DNA from 3 places in the Affinundibacterium danionis genome. Region 1 is predicted to be linked to each of the others. Evidence: predicted binding sites of a transcription regulator. Region 1 holds the regulator's gene; each other region holds the start of a gene.

Region 1 (6,548 bases):
CTTAAATCTCAAACAACGACTCGCGGGTGACGATGCGCGCAGTTTTGGAGATGCTTTGTCTATGCTGCTACATTGCAGCGGCAGAGTAGTGGTTTCCGGAATCGGAAAATCAGGACATATCGCCAGAAAAATCGCGGCGACCTTTGCCTCCACCGGAACGCCGTCGTTTTTTGTTCACCCAGCCGAAGCAGCGCATGGCGATCTAGGTATGGTAACGGCACAAGATGTGTTTATCGCGATTTCGTATTCTGGCGAAGCGGGTGAACTAATCGCTATTTTGCCGATTTTAAAACGCTTGGGTGTCAAATTGATCGCCTTCACTGGCAATCCTGAATCAACCCTCGCCAAGTTGGCCGATATTCATTTAAGTGTGCATGTAGAAAAAGAGGCTTGCCCCCTCAACTTGGCACCGACTGCGAGTACAACAGTAACTTTAGCTTTAGGTGACGCATTAGCGGTCGCGGTATTGGATGCACGCGGTTTTAAAGAAGAAGACTTCGCTCGCTCACATCCAGGTGGTGCGCTAGGACGACGCTTACTGACTCATGTGAGAGATATTATGCGCGCAGGCGCTGCGATTCCTCATGTCACACCCGATACTGCTTTGACCAAAGCCTTACTCGAAATTACCCAAAAAGGGATGGCGATGACGGCGATCGTTGATGACGACAATCGCATAGTTGGTGTATTTACCGACGGCGATTTACGCCGCATGATGGAAAAACAAAGTAATTTCTCCAACCTCAGTATTGCTGACGTGATGGCAAAAAATCCACGTACAGTACGTCCTGAACAATTAGCAGTTGAAGCTGTGGAAGTAATGGAAACGCATCGTATCAATCAATTACTGGTTGCGGATGCGGAAGGCAAATTAGTAGGCGCTTTGCACATCCATGATTTAACTCGTGCCAAGGTGATTTAATGAGTGACATCACTTTCACAGAAATACAAAACAAGGCCGCGCAAGTGCGCCTGATGATATTTGATGTTGACGGTATTTTGACCGACGGTAGTTTGCATTTTGGTCCCGAAGGCGAAATGATGAAAACCTTCAATGTACTTGATGGCCAAGGCATTAAATTACTACAACAAGCAGGTATCGCCACCGCCATTATCAGCGCCCGACAATCGGCGATTGTTTCTAAGCGTGCCTCGGACTTGGGGATCACACATGTGATGCAAGGGATACACGATAAAAAATCGGCATTCTTACAATTAACACGAGAGTTAGGTGTAGCGCACGAACACTGCGGCTTCATTGGCGACGATGTGATTGACCTGCCAATTTTATTACGCGTGGGCTTCGCTGCCAGCGTACCCAATGGCCATCAAGAAGTACGTACCCGAGTTGACTATATTACCCAAGCCAGCGGCGGACGCGGTGCAGCGCGCGAGGTATGTGACTTCATTCTGAAAGCACAAAACAAATATGACACGGCATTAGCACCTTTTTTGGATGTGCGTTTGGATGTGAATTTGGATGTGCGTTTGGATGTGAATTTGGATGTGCGGTTGGATGTGACAAATGACGGCTGATCGTATCCGAGTATGGCTAGGCGTCTCACTGCTTGGACTATTAATGCTAGGCAGTTTCTGGGCCTATGAGGTTATGCGCAGAAATAGTGAAGAGCGTGCAAATGGCGCCAAAGTGCGTAGTGAGCCAGACTATTTTGTGGAAGATTTTAATTTCGTGCGCTTGTCGCAATCAGGGAATACTAATTACCGCGTGACAGGTGAAAAACTAACTCACTTTCCGCAAGAAGATGAATTTGAAATCCTACAGCCGCGTATTGTCAGCATTGATGAAGACAAGACGCCGATGTTAATTCGTGCTGATCGCGCGATCGTGAAACAGAAAGTCCAAGAGTCGGCAAATGCCAAACCAGAAGACCAGATTCACATGATGGACAATGTGATCATAGAAAGAGCAAAGAGTGCGCGTACTGCTGCGATTATCATGGAAACGAGTTCCTTAATTCTTTACCCTGATAGTGAAAAAATGAAAACAGATGCACGAATCAAAATGACGACTGCAAGAGCGACGATTAGCGCATTTGGTATGGTAGCCAATAACGCAGATCAAAAAGTTCATTTTTTAAAGAACGTACACATAGAGATCGACAATAAAATAGCAAAATAAAGCCATTACCGAGGTGGGGAAATACCGAGATACTGTAAAAATATCTCACATTTAAGTCGCTATAACATCAATGAAAAAGGATTAAATATGGATTTCAAACTAAATCCCACTGCGCGTTTCTTAACATTTTTTGGCAGCGCATTATTTTTGACGGCAACACTGACTTCGTCCGCCCACGCTGAAAAAGCAGATAGCCAAAAAAAGACCTTAATTAATGCAGAACACACTGTCTATGACGGCAAGACCGGCACCAAAACTTTAGCGGGGAATGTCGAATTGACGCGTGGGACTTTGTTGATTAAAGCAGAGAACGCAGTAGAAACCGAAACTAGCGATGGCGGCATGGTCACGCTGTCTGGCAAACCCGGTAGCCAGGTATTTTTCCGTCAAAAACGTGATGGTGGCCCCGACTTATGGATAGAAGGCTCCGCAGATCGCGTTGAATATGACAAGAAAACAGAAGTCGTGAAATTTATTGCCAAAGCCAATGTGCGTTATTTGAGTCAACAAAAAATGACGCAAGAACAAAATGGTGAATTTTTGTCGTATGACAGTATTAACGATGTTTTTACTGCGACTAATTCAACCTCAGGCAAACGTGTTCCCGGTGGCGGTCGCGTGACGATTACTTCAGAACCTAAGCAAGCTAAGACAGAAGCTAAACAAGAAAAATGATATCCAGCACTCTCGCAATTCAAGGTCTGCAAAAACGCTATGGCATGCGCCAGGTAGTTCGTGACGTCTCGCTACAAGTTAAAAGTGGTGAAGTCGTCGGATTGCTAGGCCCAAACGGTGCCGGCAAAACCACGTCCTTCTATATGATCGTTGGTTTGGTGCCCTCCGATGCCGGAAAAATTGATGTCGATGGCACTGACATTTCGCATTTACCGATTCATCAAAGAGCACGTTTAGGCTTGTCTTATTTACCGCAAGAAGCATCGGTGTTCCGCAAACTGTCTGTAGAAGACAATGTGCGTGCCGTGCTCGAACTGCAGCGCGATGAAGAGGGTAAGGCACTGTCTAAAGCCGCGATCAAGCAACGTCTCGACACGCTACTAGAAGAATTGCAAATTGATGGCCTACGCGAGAATCCTGCTCGTGCCTTATCGGGTGGCGAACGTCGCCGGGTGGAGATTGCGCGTGCTTTGGCAACCAATCCACGCTTCGTTTTACTCGATGAACCGTTCGCTGGTGTAGACCCGATTGCCGTGATTGAAATTCAGCGTATCGTGCGTTTTCTGAAGGAGCGCAATATCGGCGTGTTGATCACCGATCACAATGTGCGAGAAACACTCGGCATTTGTGATCATGCATACATTATCAATCAAGGCTCGGTATTGGCGAGCGGACGCCCCGATGAAATCATCACCAATGAGACTGTGCGCCGAGTCTACTTGGGTGAACATTTCCGCATGTAAGCGACGAACTCATCATGAAGCAGAGCTTACAGCTACGTACCTCGCAACATTTGGCTTTGACGCCACAATTGCAGCAATCCATACGATTACTGCAATTATCGACCTTAGAATTACATCAAGAGTTAGAGGTATTACTGACTGAAAATCCATTGTTAGAACGCGTCGATGATGCTTTGGACAATGCTGTGCGTTTGCTGGCGGATGGCTGCATTAATAATGCCACTCAGCAAAATGAAAAAGAATTCCAAAGCGCAGAAAAAACACCCGACACGAGTAGCAACGAGACAGTTAACGAGACAGCCCCAGATGCCGATGCAGGGCCAGTTAACAATGATGACTGGAGCTTCGACGATGCGCCTAGTAATGGCTCTAAATCTAACAACGATGAAGAAGATGGTCGCCCGCAATTAGAAGCCGCGCAGACCACTTTAAGAGAACATCTGTTAGAGCAAATGCGTCTGAACATCAGGGAGCCGCGTGATCGTGCCTTGATAGAATTAATCATCGACGCTATCGATGAAAATGGCTATTTGTGCGAGAGCTTGGACGAAATTTACGAGAGTCTTCCAATTGACCTTTGTGTCGAATTAGAAGAACTACAGTTCGCCCTAACTATGCTGCAAAGCTTCGAGCCTGAAGGCGTCGGAGCGCGCAATACAGCGGAATGTTTGGCCTTACAAATCAAACGTTTTCCTAAAATTCCTTTTGTGACACGCCGCTTGGCGCTACAAATTGTCGAGCAATATTTACCTTTATTCGCGCAACGAGATTTCACCAAATTACGCAAATTTTTGCAATGCGATGATGAAGATTTACGCGAAGCGCAAGTGGTCATTCGTCAATGTAACCCCAAACCGGGTTTGGCATTTGCGATAGCGAAATCAGACTATGTGGTGCCGGATGTTGTGGTCAAGAAAATCGGCGACGAATGGCAGGTGATGTTAAACCGTGATGTCATGCCGCGTCTGCGGATTAATCAGATGTACGCGAGTTTAATGAAGCAACAACGCGGAGATCCTTGTCTCAACCCACAACTGCAAGAAGCGCGTTGGCTGATCAAGAATATGCGTCAACGTTTTGATACGATTTTGCGCGTTGCACAAGCCATAGTGGAAAGGCAATATAATTTTTTCACGCACGGCGCAGTCGCGATGAGACCCCTTGTTTTGCGCGAAATAGCTGATACACTGGGATTACACGAGAGCACTATTTCGCGTGTAACAACTCAGAAATTTATGCTGACACCCCATGGTATGTTTGAGTTGAAATATTTTTTCGGCAGTCACGTCGCAACGGAAACGGGTGGTGAAGCATCTTCTACTGCGATACGTGCGCTGATCAAACAATTAATAGGAGAAGAAGACCAGAAAAAACCCCTCTCGGACAGTAAGATCGCCGACATATTGGGAGAACAAGGCATGGTCATCGCGCGCCGCACAGTGGCGAAGTACCGCGAAGCTCTGAAAATTCCCCCAGTGAGTCTAAGAAAATCTTTATAAACCAGTTCTTGAAATATTGTTTTCTATCGTTATATATGATTTAGCTCAAAACAAATTTCTGCCAATGAGCGATCGTAGTAACGGCAGTATAGAAACAAATGAAGCAATATCACCATAGGAGCGTAGTATGAATCTCACCATCAGTGGACACCACGTCGAAGTTACTCCTGCAATTCGTGAATATGTACAAAACAAGCTAGAGCGGGTAAGACGACACTTCGATCAAGTCATTGATATCGCCGTTATCCTGACGGTTGATAAGCTCCGAGAAAAGGACAAACGCCACAAAGCGGACATTAATTTACATCTCAGCGGCAAAGATATTCATGTAGAAAGTCTGGCGCACGATTTATATGCCGCCATTGACACCTTAATCGACAAACTTGATCGTCAGGTCATCAAACACAAGGATAAAATTCAAGACCATCAACATGATGCGATCAAACATATCCCTGATCCGGCCTCTACACAATTAGATTAATTCAGAATCCCGATTCATCAATTTGATGATCCCTAGGACGCTTTTTAGCGTCCTTTTTTACGTCTTAAAACTGGCAGACATCGGAAATTTCAACTTAAAAGACTGTCGGTCTTTTTCATCTTTTACTTTATGCCCTAAGGTAAAATTCAGCATCACTATTTTTGGCAAATAAAATGAGCTCTCACGTCATCACCGAAATCCGTAATCATGTTGGCATCATTACTTTAGATCGTCCTAAAGCACTAAACTCCCTGTCCTTAGACATGGTGCGTGTGCTCACCGCCACTTTGCGCGCTTGGCATAACGATCCTAATATTCGTGCTGTATTCATACACAGCAGTAGCGAAAAAGCTTTTTGTGCGGGCGGAGACATCCGCTTTTTCTACGATGTAGGCACACTGACACCTAAGGGTGACAGCGCTTTGTTAGAAGATTTTTTCACGGAAGAATATGCGCTCAATCATTTGATTCACTTTTACCCAAAACCTTATATCGCTCTGATGAATGGTGTCGTGATGGGCGGCGGTATGGGTATCGCGCAGTCTGGTGTTGCCAGTCGTTTGCGCATCGTCACAGAGCGTACGAAAATGGCGATGCCGGAAGTGAATATTGGCTTATTTCCTGACGTGGGCGGTGGTTACTTCCTAAATCAAACGTCAGGCGAAATCGGTAGCTATTTAGGTCTCACGGGAGAAATTATTCAGGCAGCTGATGCCATCTATGCTAACTTAGCAGATGTCTATATTCCCACCACACAAATTCCGGCTTTAATGGATTTGATTGCACACCACACAGAAGCGGATTTACGGGTAGCGATACGTCAATTTTCAGCGCAATTTGCATCTGATATTTCGCCAGAGCATTCACAGCTGGCACAATACCGAACGACAATAGACCAACATTTTTCTGGCAATAGTCTGCATAACATTTGTGCGTCGCTTGCAGGTGATGACACCGAATTCGCAAAGAAAACCCTAGCCACCATGCATAAACGTTCACCACTATTGATG
Region 2 (6,548 bases), on a different contig from region 1:
CGAGTGCTCGAACAGCCTTAGGTCTACCGATTTTTTTTGCTAAAGCGGCATAACTACAGGTCTGAGCATAAGGAATGCTCGACAATGCACGCCAGACTTCCTGCTGAAACACCGTGCCTTGACTAAGATCCAAAGGCAAATCAAATTCGGTACGCAGACCTGCGAAATACTCTTGCAATTGCGTTTGAGCACGCAGCAATACAGCATCATGCGGCTTATGCTGCCAAGTGTTTTGCCATTGCAAGTGTTTATGCTCAGGGAAATAAACACCGGCTAAACCTTGCTCGCTGGCGACCAAACGCAAATCACCCAATGGTGATGAATAGACTAAATAATTATTCATAATTAATGTTCAAAAAATGCTCAAAAGTTCGCCTTCGAAAAACCTATGCGCATATTTAGGCTCTAGGCAAGTGATTCCCACAAGAGCAAAGCCGCATAACTACGCCACGGTGACCATGTCTGTGAGCGCAATTCCAACGCCTTTGCACTACAACGAGTTTGATCAGGTGGTGTCACTGCCTTTTGCAAGCCCAAATCGCCCGCAGGAAAGGCATTGGGAAAACGCAGAGCCCGCATCGCAATATAGTGTGCAGTCCAGTCCCCAATGCCAGGTAAGGCAACTAAGCGTTGGATCAGTTGCTCCATACTGATACCGGGATTGATATCCAAACCACCACCCGCACTAAAAGCAGCAAAACTCTGGATAGTGGCCGCCCGCGATTTTGGTATGCCGATAGCGGCGATGTCCTCAATGCTCAATGTCGCTAAACGCACTGGCGTCGGAAAATGATGGCTCAACTGTGGCCAAGGTGTCTGCATGGGTTCACCAAAACTGCGTACCAAACGACCTGCCACCGTCGTCGCGCCAGCCACGCTCACTTGCTGCCCTAAAATGGCACGTATCGCCAACTCAAAGGGCGCAAAGCTACCGGGCACTCTCAGTCCCGGGGTGCGCTGCATTTGCTGCGCCAAAATAGGATCGTGTTGTAAATGACTGGCGATCAAAACCGGATTAGCCTCGACATCAAACTGCTGGCGTATTTTGGCTAACAATGGCATCAACACGCTGCTTAAAGAGGGTGCAATCTGCAAGCCCAATTGCTGTTTATCCGCGATGTGATGAATACTGATCCAACCATTTTTTCCATCTAACTGTATGGTGCGGCGATAACTAGCCTCCTCACTATCGACGTATTCCAAACCTGCCATAGCACGTCCGCACAGATAATTAAGTAAGGCATCCCAGGCATAAGGGGGACGATATGCCAAACGCAAATAAATCCCCGACTCGGGCTGAGAATGAGAGCGTCGGATAGAAGCTGGCGTCATTTTGTAACGTGCTTCAAATAAGGCATTAAAACGCCGCACACTGCCAAAACCTGCTGCAAATGCAAGCTCGGTCATACTCAGATTCGTTTCTTGCAAAAGCTTTTTTGCAAATAGTAAGCGCTGCGTTTGTGCTAATTCGATAGGGCTAACGCCAAACTCTTGCAATACCACTCTACGCAATTGGCGCGAAGATAAGCCAACGGTTTGTGCCAATGATTCCAGTCCTTGCTCATTCATTGCTCCTGCTGCAATTTTTTGCCAAATCGCATGCGCCAAATTTTGTTGCAAATCGTAGGGAGCCAACTCAGGACGGCAACGCAAACATGGTCTGAAACCTGCCGCCTCGGCCGCCGCCTGCGAATGAAAAAACACGCAAGAACTTGCACGTGGCGTTTTCACTCGACAAATCGAACGACAATAAATACCTGTGGTCGTGATTCCAGCAAAAAATACCCCATCAAAGCGCGCGTCTTTCGCAGCAAGTGCTCGGTAGTAATCCGACAAATGGAGGTCCGGTGCGGGGATGGAAGGTGCGTTCATGGATAAGGTAGGTAGTGGCTTATGTTGTACTTTATTGGTATCGATTTCAACTGACTCATGCCGTATTTTTTACGGGCACCAATCGCTTAGATGTCGTTATACGTGAAAGCAAGTCCCGCTTCTAGCCATTTTCGGACAAGTATTTTTAAAAATATGTCCCAAACAAAAACAAAACACCCATAAAAAAACGCCTCCCAAGTTACTGAGAGGCGTGAAAGTCCCACCAAGAAATCTTTACATCGACTTATTTAATTGCGTTATTTAACTCAGTTATTCAAATCTGCGCCAGCCAAATTTGTCGGCGCGAACTAGCTTAAGAATGATAAGCAGACTCACCATGACTAGTGATATCCAAGCCTTCACGTTCTTCATCTTCAGGAACACGCAAGCCTATAACCAAATCAACTAATTTATAAGCGATAACAGAAACGATGGCGGACCACAGAATCGTTACGCCAACCGCTGTGGCTTGAGTTGTTACTTGACCCGCAATGCTATAGGCATCAGCCGACATCTTATTAGTCACATAGTCAAAAATACCTTGACCGCCTAAGGATGGTGAAGCAAAAACGCCTGTCAACAAGGCACCCAAAATACCGCCAACGCCATGCACACCAAATACGTCCAGCGAATCATCAGCACCCAGCATACGTTTCAAACCATTGACACCCCATAAGCAGACGATACCGGAAGCCAGACCAATGACTAAAGCACCCATAGGTCCGACAAAACCGCAAGCCGGTGTGATTGCAACTAAGCCAGCCACCGCACCCGAAGCGCCACCTAACATAGAAGGCTTACCCTTAGTCATCCATTCACCGAAAACCCATGAAACGGTGGCGGCAGCAGTCGCTAACAAAGTATTGATAAACGCCAAGGCCGCAATATCATTCGCTTCATACGCGGAGCCTGCATTGAAACCAAACCAACCCACCCACAACAAAGACGCACCGATCATGGTCATTGTCAACGAATGAGGCGCCATTGCTTCTTTACCATAACCAACCCGCTTACCAATCATGAATGCACCCACCAAACCAGCAACCGCCGCATTGATATGAACCACCGTACCACCTGCGAAATCGAGTGCACCCATTTGGAACAAGAAGCCCGCTTTGGCGGTTTCTGTCGCTAAAGTCGCGGCGTCTTTAATCGCGTCGGGGCCAGTCCAGAACCACACCATATGAGCGATAGGCAAATAGCTGAAAGTGAACCAAATGACGACGAAAGCTAATACCGCTTTGAACTTAGCGCGCTCGGCAAAAGCACCAATGATCAAGCCGCAAGTAATCGCCGCAAAAGTCGCCTGGAACGCGACAAATACAAACTCCGGAATCACCACCCCTTTGCTAAAAGTAGCCGCTGTAGTGAAACTTGCTTGTACTGGGTCCCAAATACCTTGTAAAAGAACTCTGTCAAATTTCCCGATGAAACGAGAACCTTCTGTGAACGCCAATGAATAACCATAAACGCACCACAACACGACAATTACCGCAAAAATCATGAACACTTGCAGCAACACAGAGAGCATGTTTTTTGAGCGTACTAAACCACCATAAAACAAGGCTAAACCAGGAATCGACATCATAGTCACCAAAACCGTGGCGACTAATAACCAAGCGGTATCACCTTTATTCGCAGTCGGTGCTGGCGCTGGTGCTGATACTTGTGCTGGTACTGCGGCAGGAGCTGCTGCCGGTACTGATGCAGACACTGAAGCAGATGCTGCGTCCGCGCTAGCTGGCATCGATGCCGGCAGTGAAGCTGACACTGATGCAGACGCACTTACGGCCGCGACAGCACTGGCCGACGCTACGGCTTGCTCTTCGGCAAAGGCTAAACTGCTTTGCCCTATCGCTAGCGCACACACGGTGGCAGCGAGGATTTTAAATAGTTTATTCATTTTAGGTCTCGTTGGTTCGATAAGTTCAATTCGTTCGAAAGATTCGACTAGGCTGATCTTGATTAAAGCGCCTCGTTGCCTGTTTCACCGGTACGAATCCGTACCACTTGTTCCAGTGAATAGACAAAAATTTTGCCGTCGCCAATTTTTCCGGTACGGGCAGCGTTCTCAATAGCTTCTAAAGCACGCTCAACAATATTGTCTTCAACCGCAGCTTCAATTTTGGTCTTAGGCAAAAAATCGACGACATATTCCGCGCCACGATATAACTCGGTATGACCTTTTTGACGGCCAAAGCCTTTCACTTCCGTAACGGTAATACCTTGCACGCCAATTTCTGAAAGCGCCTCGCGAACTTCGTCCAACTTAAATGGTTTAATAATGGCAGTAATCAGTTTCATGATGGTCTCAATGATGTATTGAACAAAACATCTGTTGGTTCGATATGGGTTAATTCTTTATGGATTAATTCTTTGCAGAGTCTTACTCGACCAAGAATTAAAAAGTTTTTACCGCAGACACTACCAAGCTGGTTTTGCCGGTAAATTTACCCGCTGGGGTGTAGTACAGCTTTTCGTCAGCGCTGGTACCGATGACGGCTAAGCTGAAATTCACGCCGACCAATTCTTTGGTGACGCCCACTTTCCAATCGTTGTACGAGGAAGCGGTATTGTTTTTAATCGTTTGGCGACCGTAATGCAGATTCAAGGTATAGCCTTCACTCAGGTCGAGATTGGCACCCAAATCTAAGTAGCCGCTATTTTTACTATTAACGAAGCCAAATAAATTCGTGACGGAATGTGAATACTTCGCGTAGAAAGGACCACTGCCAATTTGACCGTAGATTTCAGTGGTATTCGCATCGGCAAAACCAGCGACCTTTTTCAAACCATTGCTTGGATAAACATAGGACAGAACGCCAACGTCATAAGTCACATCTGGCGTAATCTCACCGCGTTTTCCCGCATACAGGTCCATCTCCACTTCACCACTACCGCCCGCATCTTTAGTCCACTTAATGGTTGATAACCAAGTGCCAGCGTAAATGCCATGCGTGTTATTCACATAATCAGCACCACCTTGTAATGCCGGTTTCAAACGCGATTGAGAAATACCACGATAACGATAGTCACTAACTCCGCCTATATTAAAACTGACTTCATGTTCCGGTTTCGCTTCTTGAGCAAACGCTGGTACTGCGACCAAAGCATTCGCCATTGCACTCATCGCTACACCCATTACTGCACTCGCCATTACCTTGCGCGTTAATTTCGTTTTCATGTTGTATCCCCATTGGTGGAAGTTTGATTTAGACTGCATTTACTAATTAACTCTAAAAAAACTGACCGACGCTAAACATTGACTTTTATTTATTTTCTACGCTGGTATCAGCCAGCAAAGTCGCGACTTTTACTTAACTTCTAGCAGAACTCGTGCCAGCTTTATTGCAATGCGTCATAAATCAGCTAAATCAATTTTTCGAATCAAAAGTGGTATGCCCATTCAATCGCAATTCCGCCCCAAGAATGGACGGTGTGAGTAGGATAAATAGAGTGGAAAAAAAGGAGAGAGCGGAAAGGGGAGAAGAGCAAAGCAAAAACAAAACACCAGCTTATGTAGACAAATCCACTTGCCTACACTTAGCACTCACAACAAAAAAGCAATAAAAAAATATACACAATTTGTTTTCATTTATGTTAATTTTATGCTTTCCCTAATAAATCGCGCACTGAAATGGCGCATTCTTTATCGACAGGAACTTTATAATGCACCGCAAATGCGCTTTTGCACTATAAGACCTCATCGATAACTTTAAACAAGGAAAAATTATGGAACCGAATCAATTTTTTAATGATGTACACAACAAAGTTCAGCAAGCACTGGAAAACTCACCCGCCAAAGATATAGAAAAAAATATCAAGGCGATGATGAACCAAGGTTTTGCCAAGCTAGATTTGGTGACCCGCGAAGAATTTGATATTCAAGCCCAAGTTTTGGCAAAAACTCGCGCGAAATTAGAAGCACTAGAAGCACGGGTCGCCGAACTGGAAGCACACTTAAGCAAGTCATAAACGAATCGTAAACAAATAGTAAGCACTCAAACTCTGGGCAAACTACATGGCATTGGCCGTTTTAAAAAGTCGCGCCTTAAATGGAATGGAAGCGCCCGAAGTGACTGTTGAAGTGCATCTGGCAAATGGTTTGCCCGCATTTGCCATCGTCGGCTTACCAGAAACCGAAGTCAAAGAATCGAAAGACCGGGTACGCGCAGCATTACAAAATGCGCGCTTTGATTTTCCCGCTCAGAAAATTACCGTCAATTTGGCGCCCGCAGACTTACCTAAAGAATCAGGACGCTTTGATCTGCCAATCGCTTTAGGAATACTGGCAGCTTCAGGACAAATACCTGATGACACTTTAGATCAATACGAATTCGCCGGTGAATTATCCTTGTCTGGAGAATTGCGACCGATACGCGGTGCGCTAGCCATGACCTATGCAATTTGCCGAGGTAATGGCAAAACATCGGAAAACGCGCGAGCATTTATGCTGCCCAAAGCCAATGCGAATGAAGCCGCCTTAGTAAGTGATGCGCGTATTTATCCCGCCGAATCATTGTTACAGGTGTGCGCCCACTTCGCAGGTGTTGATTCAGAATCCAAGATCAGCATGCATCGAAGTCAAGTACAAAGCGAAGCGCCAAGCTATCCGGATTTCAGCGATGTCAAAGGTCAATTGCAAGTAAAACGCGCGCTGGAAGTCGCTGCCGCTG
Region 3 (6,548 bases), on a different contig from region 1:
AAACGCCCTTGCTCTATATTGCTTTGTAGATTTTGGTGGGTCGCGCAAATCAAATTAAAATCCACCGCTATCGCCGCACTACTGCCCAAAGGCGTGACGACTCTCTCCTGTAAAACCCGCAATAACCGAGTCTGCAAAGACAAAGGCATGTCGCCGATTTCGTCTAGAAACAAAGTGCCGCCATGCGCCTCGCGCAAGCGACCCAGCGCTCCTTGTCGCAATGCGCCGGTGAATGCACCCGCGACATATCCGAATAATTCAGCCTCAATCAAATGCTCAGGAATCGCCGCGCAATTCACCGCGACAAAGGGCTTGTCACGACGGCTTGAGGCCTGATGTACAGAGCGAGCGAATACTTCTTTTCCTACACCCGATTCACCGGTGACTAATAAGGGAATCGCTTTATCAATCAACTTACGCGCCTTTTGATCCGCCGCAAACCAACGACGATCGATCTGTGATGAAGTGTGTAATGAATCAAGCTCAGTTTGCGTACTAATCGTCACTGCCTGACGAACTCTATTTTGACTATGCATTTGCATAAACAAACGACGACCGTCCCGACAAGACAAGACTTGAGGAATACCAACTGGATGCGCATAGCCTGCCGAACGTGTAGAAAGCGTTAATAAAGTTTCAAAATCCTGATCAAACAATTGCGCCCACGAGCTTGCCCCAAGATCGGCATAACGTAGTTTCAATAGACTTAAACCACATCGATTCGCACCCAGTAAAAAACCATCTTCAGAAAATGCCAATACGGCCTGAGCGACCGATCCTAAACCTTCTGCCCGAGCATGCAACCGCACGATAATTTGATGCTGGGATGAGCTTAGCACCATACTGTTTTCTATCATCTGGGCTGCGGTCGAGACTAATCCCAATGTATGGGGATGGCGACTGCGGTGATCACCCGAAATATCCAGTATGCCCATCAACTTACCTTGCGCGGACAAAATCGGCGCTGCGGCACAAGTCAAAAATTCATTGTGCTCTAAATAGTGTTCGGCACCGTTGATTTCTATTTCACTGGCATCCGCGAGAGCCGTTCCGATAGCATTGGTACCACGCTGATTTTCAGCCCAACTTGCGCCACACTTGAGCGCGACACGATCCGCCTTACTTAGAAAATCCAGATCACCCAAGGTATGCATTAAAACACCTTGAGCATCGGCCAGTATCACCATGCTATGACTGTGCCTAAGTTGGCCAAACAGGTATTCAATCACAGGCTCGGAATGACTGATTAATTCGTGGTTGACATCACGAACATAATCCAGATTACGCGCACTTAAATTATCAACACTATCGACTGCACCTACCGGTGAAAGTCCAGCAGACAAGCTTCGTTGCCAAGACTGAGCAACACGCAAATCAATAGCAGATTCTGGATAAATACCGCGCTCTACAAACTGTAAGCGCGCTTGTTTCAAGTGCGGTGCGGGAAGGATCGCGTGATGGCGCATGAACTGGTCTCCGTGAGCGATATAGGTCGCTTTTCTTTGTTTGGTTTCTTCATAGGCTACACGCAAATTGGTACTAGCGCACAACGCAACACCAAACTATTACCTGTCTCAAAATGTTACAGCTGTCACGTTACAGCGCGGACAACTGACAAACATAGTAGCAGGATTGCGCCTCATCGATACCAGCACAGAAGAGAATTTCTACTGTCCTAAAACAATAAGTCTGCGAAAAATCAATAAAAAAGCAAACCATTTTTTTACAAAATTGAGCAAAGAAAACACCCTAGCTAGGAGGTTGCAATGCAGCATAGTGAATCTCCCAAAAAACCAAATACAACTGGCATGGCATTTGCAATCAGTCATGGGAACAAGTCTGGGTTGACCATCGCTGTGACACATCTCAGCTTGCTAATAAGTTTATCGATAAGACAACCACAACTAAACCACCACCCAAGGAGACCAACTTGATTTACTCAGCCCCAGGCACTGCAGGTGCGCTCATTCAATACCAATCTCACTACAACAATTTTATCGGCGGTAAATGGACTGCTCCGGTCAAGGCGCAGTACTTTGATGTAATTACACCCATTAGCGGCAAAGTGTATACACAAGCGGCACGTTCAACTGCGGAAGACATAGAGCTAGCGCTTGATGCAGCGCATGCAGCAGCCGATGCTTGGGGCAAAACCTCTCCGACTGAACGCGCCAATATTTTGAATAAAATTGCCGATCGCATAGAAGCCAATCTCGAATTACTAGCCTACGCAGAGACGGTCGATAATGGCAAAGCCATACGCGAAACCTTGAATGCCGACATCCCACTGACGGTCGATCACTTCCGTTATTTTGCTGGTTGCATTCGCGCCCAAGAAGGTTCTTTGTCCGAACTCGATGAAACCACAGTGGCCTATCATTACCATGAACCTTTAGGCGTAGTTGGGCAAATCATTCCATGGAATTTCCCGATTTTGATGGCGGCATGGAAGCTTGCCCCAGCGCTAGCTGCAGGCAATTGTGTGGTCTTAAAACCCGCTGAATCCACTCCAATTTCGCTATTAATTTTGACTGAACTTATCGCCGACTTACTGCCAGCGGGCGTATTAAATATCGTCAACGGTTATGGTCGCGAAGCAGGTATGCCTTTAGCCAATAGCAAGCGCATCGCAAAAATTGCATTCACTGGTTCCACCTCAACTGGTCGCGTTATTGCGCAAGCGGCAGCGAACAATCTCATTCCCGCTACCTTAGAACTAGGAGGTAAGTCGCCCAATATCTTCTTTGCTGACATCATGGATAAAGATGATGCTTTCCTTGATAAAGCGATAGAAGGCTTGGTCTTGTTTGCATTCAATCAGGGCGAAGTTTGTACCTGCCCATCGCGTGCTTTGATACAAGAAAGTATCTACGATAAATTCATGGAACGTGTCATGCAGCGCGTAGCAGCGATCAAGCATGCTAACCCACTGGACACCGACAGCATGATGGGTGCGCAAGCGTCTAAAGAACAATTGACCAAGATCTTGTCCTATCTTGATCTCGGCAAACAAGAAGGTGCAGAAGTACTAATTGGCGGTGCGCAAGCGCACTTAGGTGGCGATTTGGAAGGTGGCTATTATGTACAGCCGACCATGTTCAAAGGCCATAACAAGATGCGCATCTTCCAAGAAGAAATCTTCGGCCCAGTGTTAGCGATCACCACCTTTAAAGACGAAGCCGAAGCGCTGGAGATTGCCAATGATACCTTGTACGGTTTGGGCGCCGGTGTTTGGAGCCGCAACGGCAATGTCGCCTACCGCATGGGACGCGCCATCAAAGCCGGTCGTGTTTGGACTAATTGCTATCACGCTTACCCTGCTCATGCCGCATTCGGTGGTTACAAAGAGTCCGGCATAGGTCGTGAAAATCACAAAATGATGTTGAATCACTACCAGCAAACTAAAAATCTCTTGGTCAGCTACAGCGAAAATAAATTGGGCTTCTTCTAAGCGAAGGTGTAGCTACGGCTACGATCGTAATCAAAGCCATGGTTTATGATGAGCAAAGAATGGCGCAGTATGGATAGAAATACTGCGCCATTCTTAAATTAATTCATTTCAATTTAGCGCGAGGCATTATGGTAGACCGAGTCATAGCCACTCCTGCGGCTTACGATCTGATTACTCAACTCAAAGCCGAGCACGGCGATATCCTGTTTCATCAATCGGGAGGATGTTGCGACAATAGTGCTGCGAATTGCTATTTACCAAGCGACCTGACTATTGGGCCTTACGATATTAAATTAGGCGAACTGGATGGCGTTCCGTTTTACATCGGCAAGCTGCAATACGATTATTGGAAACATACGCAATTAATTCTCGATGTCATCGAGGGACACGGCGGCACATTTTCATTAGAAGGTGCCAGCGGCAAAGCGTTTCACACGCGTTCTCGCTTATTTACTGAGGAGGAATGGGCTCAGATTGAAGCGCAAGTCCAGCGAGATTTGAATTAGTTTTTGCGTGCAATATCGCTGGCGTTGGCGTTGCCTCAGCTTTTTGATTTCCCAACAAGGAAGCCGCGAGAAAAATATCCGCAGCCTCAACCGTCAAGGGTTTGGCGAACAAATAGCCTTGCAACAGATGACAGCCCAATTTTTTTAATTGTTCAGATTGCTCTTCTGTTTCCACACCTTCAGCCACCACTTCCAAGCCAAGATTTTGCGCGAGGCTAATCGCGGTAGCACAAATTTCCCACGCTTTACCGCCCTTGTCCATGTCCCAGACAAAGCCACGATCCAACTTGAAAGCTTGCACGGGTAACACACGCAGATAAGCTAAAGAAGAATAGCCAGTCCCAAAATCATCAATCGACAAACGCACATCCAATTTACGCAATGCGCCAAGACGTTCAATCGAACGTTCGGGATCTTGCATCAGAACTGATTCGGTAATTTCTAGCTCAATATCACTGCCTGATAATTGATAACGTTGCAAAGCTGCCGATACGGTTTCTTCTAGCTCGGAGACAAGTAATTGTTGGGCTGAGAGATTAATTGCGACTCTAAGTTCGTGATAGCCCATCGCACGCCAACGTGCCAATTGCTCACAGGATTTGTCGATCACCCAAGCACCAATGTGAGCAATGATACCCATGGTTTCTGCCAATTGAATAAAGCGATCTGGCATCACCAAACCATATACTGGATGCTGCCATCGTATCAGGGCTTCCAAGCTAACAGTCTGCCCGCTGGACGCGGATATTTGAGGTTGATAGCAAAGGAAAAATTGATCTTTCTCTAAAGCTTCTTTCAGCGCTCGTTCAAAATCAATTCTTTGTCGTATGTTTTCTTTCAATGAGGGATGGAAGAAACGCAATTTACCCGTGCCATGACTTTTCGCATCATGCAGCGCCAGTTCGGCAGCCGCCAGAATATCGTCCTCCGCTCCGACATTATCAGGGAACACCGCCACACCCGTATTGGACGTGATGCTCAAAAGATTATCTTCGATAAAAAATGGCGATGCCAAAGCGCCCGTTACTTTTTCATAGACTATCGTGACGCAGCGCTCAGTTTTTAAACCGGTCGCTCCCACCACAAACCGACCACTACCCAGTCGAGCAACCAGGTCACTATCCCTGACACTTTGTCGAATTCTTTGCGAGACCTCGATCAATAACTGATCACCTACTTTATAACCACGCGTGCCGTTAACGATACTTAATTGATCAACGTCAAAAATAAAAACGCCTAATTTGGATTCATTCACCCGATTTAATTCCAGCAAATCACGCAGACTAAACAAGGCCCCCGCCCGATTCGGCAAACCAGTTAACACGTCGTTGTTTAAGACATGCTCTATGCGCTGATTAGCGATTTTTCTGCTTTCAATCTCGTGCTGTAATTCACTATAAATCTCCAGCTCTTCAATTCTTCGGTTCGACACATCTTTACCAACTAGTGCCGAAAAAGAAACGGCTAAGAATAGAAAACTAAAGCCTCCCAGATACGGCGCCTTCAATACCCCCGTATCCGATAAGCCAGCAAATATGCCCGACAGCAGCAACAATGACAAAGATGCCCAAATGAGCCTACTCGTTAACTTCTCCCCCAAACGGATAATCCTAAAAGAGAAAATCATGGTGTGAATAATCAAACCCAAGGCGATCAAACGTAAAATTCGAAAAGCTAAAGTTGGCTCTCCCGAAAATATCCACATCTGCTCACCCCAAGGCATGACGGTCGCCACTTCCGGATGTAATTGAACAAAACGATAACCAAAGGGGCTCAAATAGTTAGCCAGCATGATCATACCGGCCACGCCACCCACAATATAAGAAACGCGAAACGAGCTCGACTTCAGCTCTAGTGCCGCGACCAAATACCAAATCAAGGGAATAATGAGAACAGAAAAAAAGTTCACCCACTTATGGGCAAATAAGGCCGCTTGAAAGCTAGTAGCAGAATATTGAATCCCACACGCTAATTGAAATAAAGCAAACAACAAACATAAAGCAGAAAACGTCCAACAGGCTCGGGTATAAGCGCTGCTACGCGCAGTAACCGCGGCCTGAAACGAACCTAAGGCAAACACTCCCACGGATATAAAATACAGCGTTGCAACGGGAGCGTTCATTTCATCCTTATGTTATTCATCAATAGGGCGCTAGGCAAAAAATACCTAGGCATCTCAAGTCCGAAAATCAAATTGTGTTAGTTTGACATGCCAAGTGGTATCTCGAGCCAAGCCATAGCGATTCAGCATAAACCGAGTAACAGCAATACAAATTGGCCGTCACCAAATCACCGGCAATCCACACAATCTCAAGCCAAGCATCACATACAAAATCCGAAAAAGATGCTTTAAAGCATTTAATTATACGTCTATACTTAATTGATAACAACTTGCGCCAGCTAGCAAAGACCGGCCGAACTTGAATAAGTTCCGTCATACCACGATAGAAAGCTTGATAAGAAAACCACTCGTAGTCGATGTTGTTGCTGGAGTGGTCTTATTTGGATGAAGTGCGTAGCACTTTGGCTACTTCAGATGTTTTTGTTGTTTATTTGTTTGGTTTAGATGGGTGTCTTGTGGTGGTTCCAAA

What was found. Region 1 encodes sigma-54, which starts transcription at its own class of promoters, with help from an activator protein. Its sites were predicted from a motif close to TGGCANGNAANCTGCTTT; they were not measured.
Region 2: the regulator sigma-54 is predicted to act here: its motif matches at 5,197-5,214, upstream of ACFFJH_RS12215 (TorF family putative porin).
Region 3: the regulator sigma-54 is predicted to act here: its motif matches at 1,805-1,822, upstream of exaC (acetaldehyde dehydrogenase ExaC).

The regions. Positions count from the first base shown of each region.
Region 1 is NZ_JBHLXJ010000003.1:24,343-30,890, forward strand. It holds gene ACFFJH_RS02820 (KpsF/GutQ family sugar-phosphate isomerase) at 1-922, shown strand, start outside; gene ACFFJH_RS02825 (KdsC family phosphatase) at 922-1,536, shown strand; gene lptC (LPS export ABC transporter periplasmic protein LptC) at 1,526-2,140, shown strand; gene lptA (lipopolysaccharide transport periplasmic protein LptA) at 2,228-2,815, shown strand; gene lptB (LPS export ABC transporter ATP-binding protein) at 2,812-3,558, shown strand; gene ACFFJH_RS02845 (RNA polymerase factor sigma-54) at 3,573-5,057, shown strand; gene hpf (ribosome hibernation-promoting factor, HPF/YfiA family) at 5,185-5,538, shown strand; gene ACFFJH_RS02855 (enoyl-CoA hydratase/isomerase family protein) at 5,712-6,548, shown strand, end outside.
Region 2 is NZ_JBHLXJ010000013.1:195,694-202,241, reverse strand. It holds gene ACFFJH_RS12235 (methylated-DNA--[protein]-cysteine S-methyltransferase) at 1-343, opposite strand, end outside; gene ACFFJH_RS12230 (AlkA N-terminal domain-containing protein) at 406-1,872, opposite strand; gene ACFFJH_RS12225 (ammonium transporter) at 2,186-3,775, opposite strand; gene ACFFJH_RS12220 (P-II family nitrogen regulator) at 3,838-4,176, opposite strand; gene ACFFJH_RS12215 (TorF family putative porin) at 4,274-5,056, opposite strand; gene ACFFJH_RS12210 (accessory factor UbiK family protein) at 5,605-5,847, shown strand; gene ACFFJH_RS12205 (YifB family Mg chelatase-like AAA ATPase) at 5,894-6,548, shown strand, end outside.
Region 3 is NZ_JBHLXJ010000007.1:33,817-40,364, reverse strand. It holds gene ACFFJH_RS05940 (sigma-54-dependent Fis family transcriptional regulator) at 1-1,466, opposite strand, end outside; gene exaC (acetaldehyde dehydrogenase ExaC) at 1,931-3,451, shown strand; gene ACFFJH_RS05930 (DUF779 domain-containing protein) at 3,580-3,957, shown strand; gene ACFFJH_RS05925 (putative bifunctional diguanylate cyclase/phosphodiesterase) at 3,902-6,079, opposite strand; gene ACFFJH_RS05920 (hypothetical protein) at 6,460-6,548, shown strand, end outside.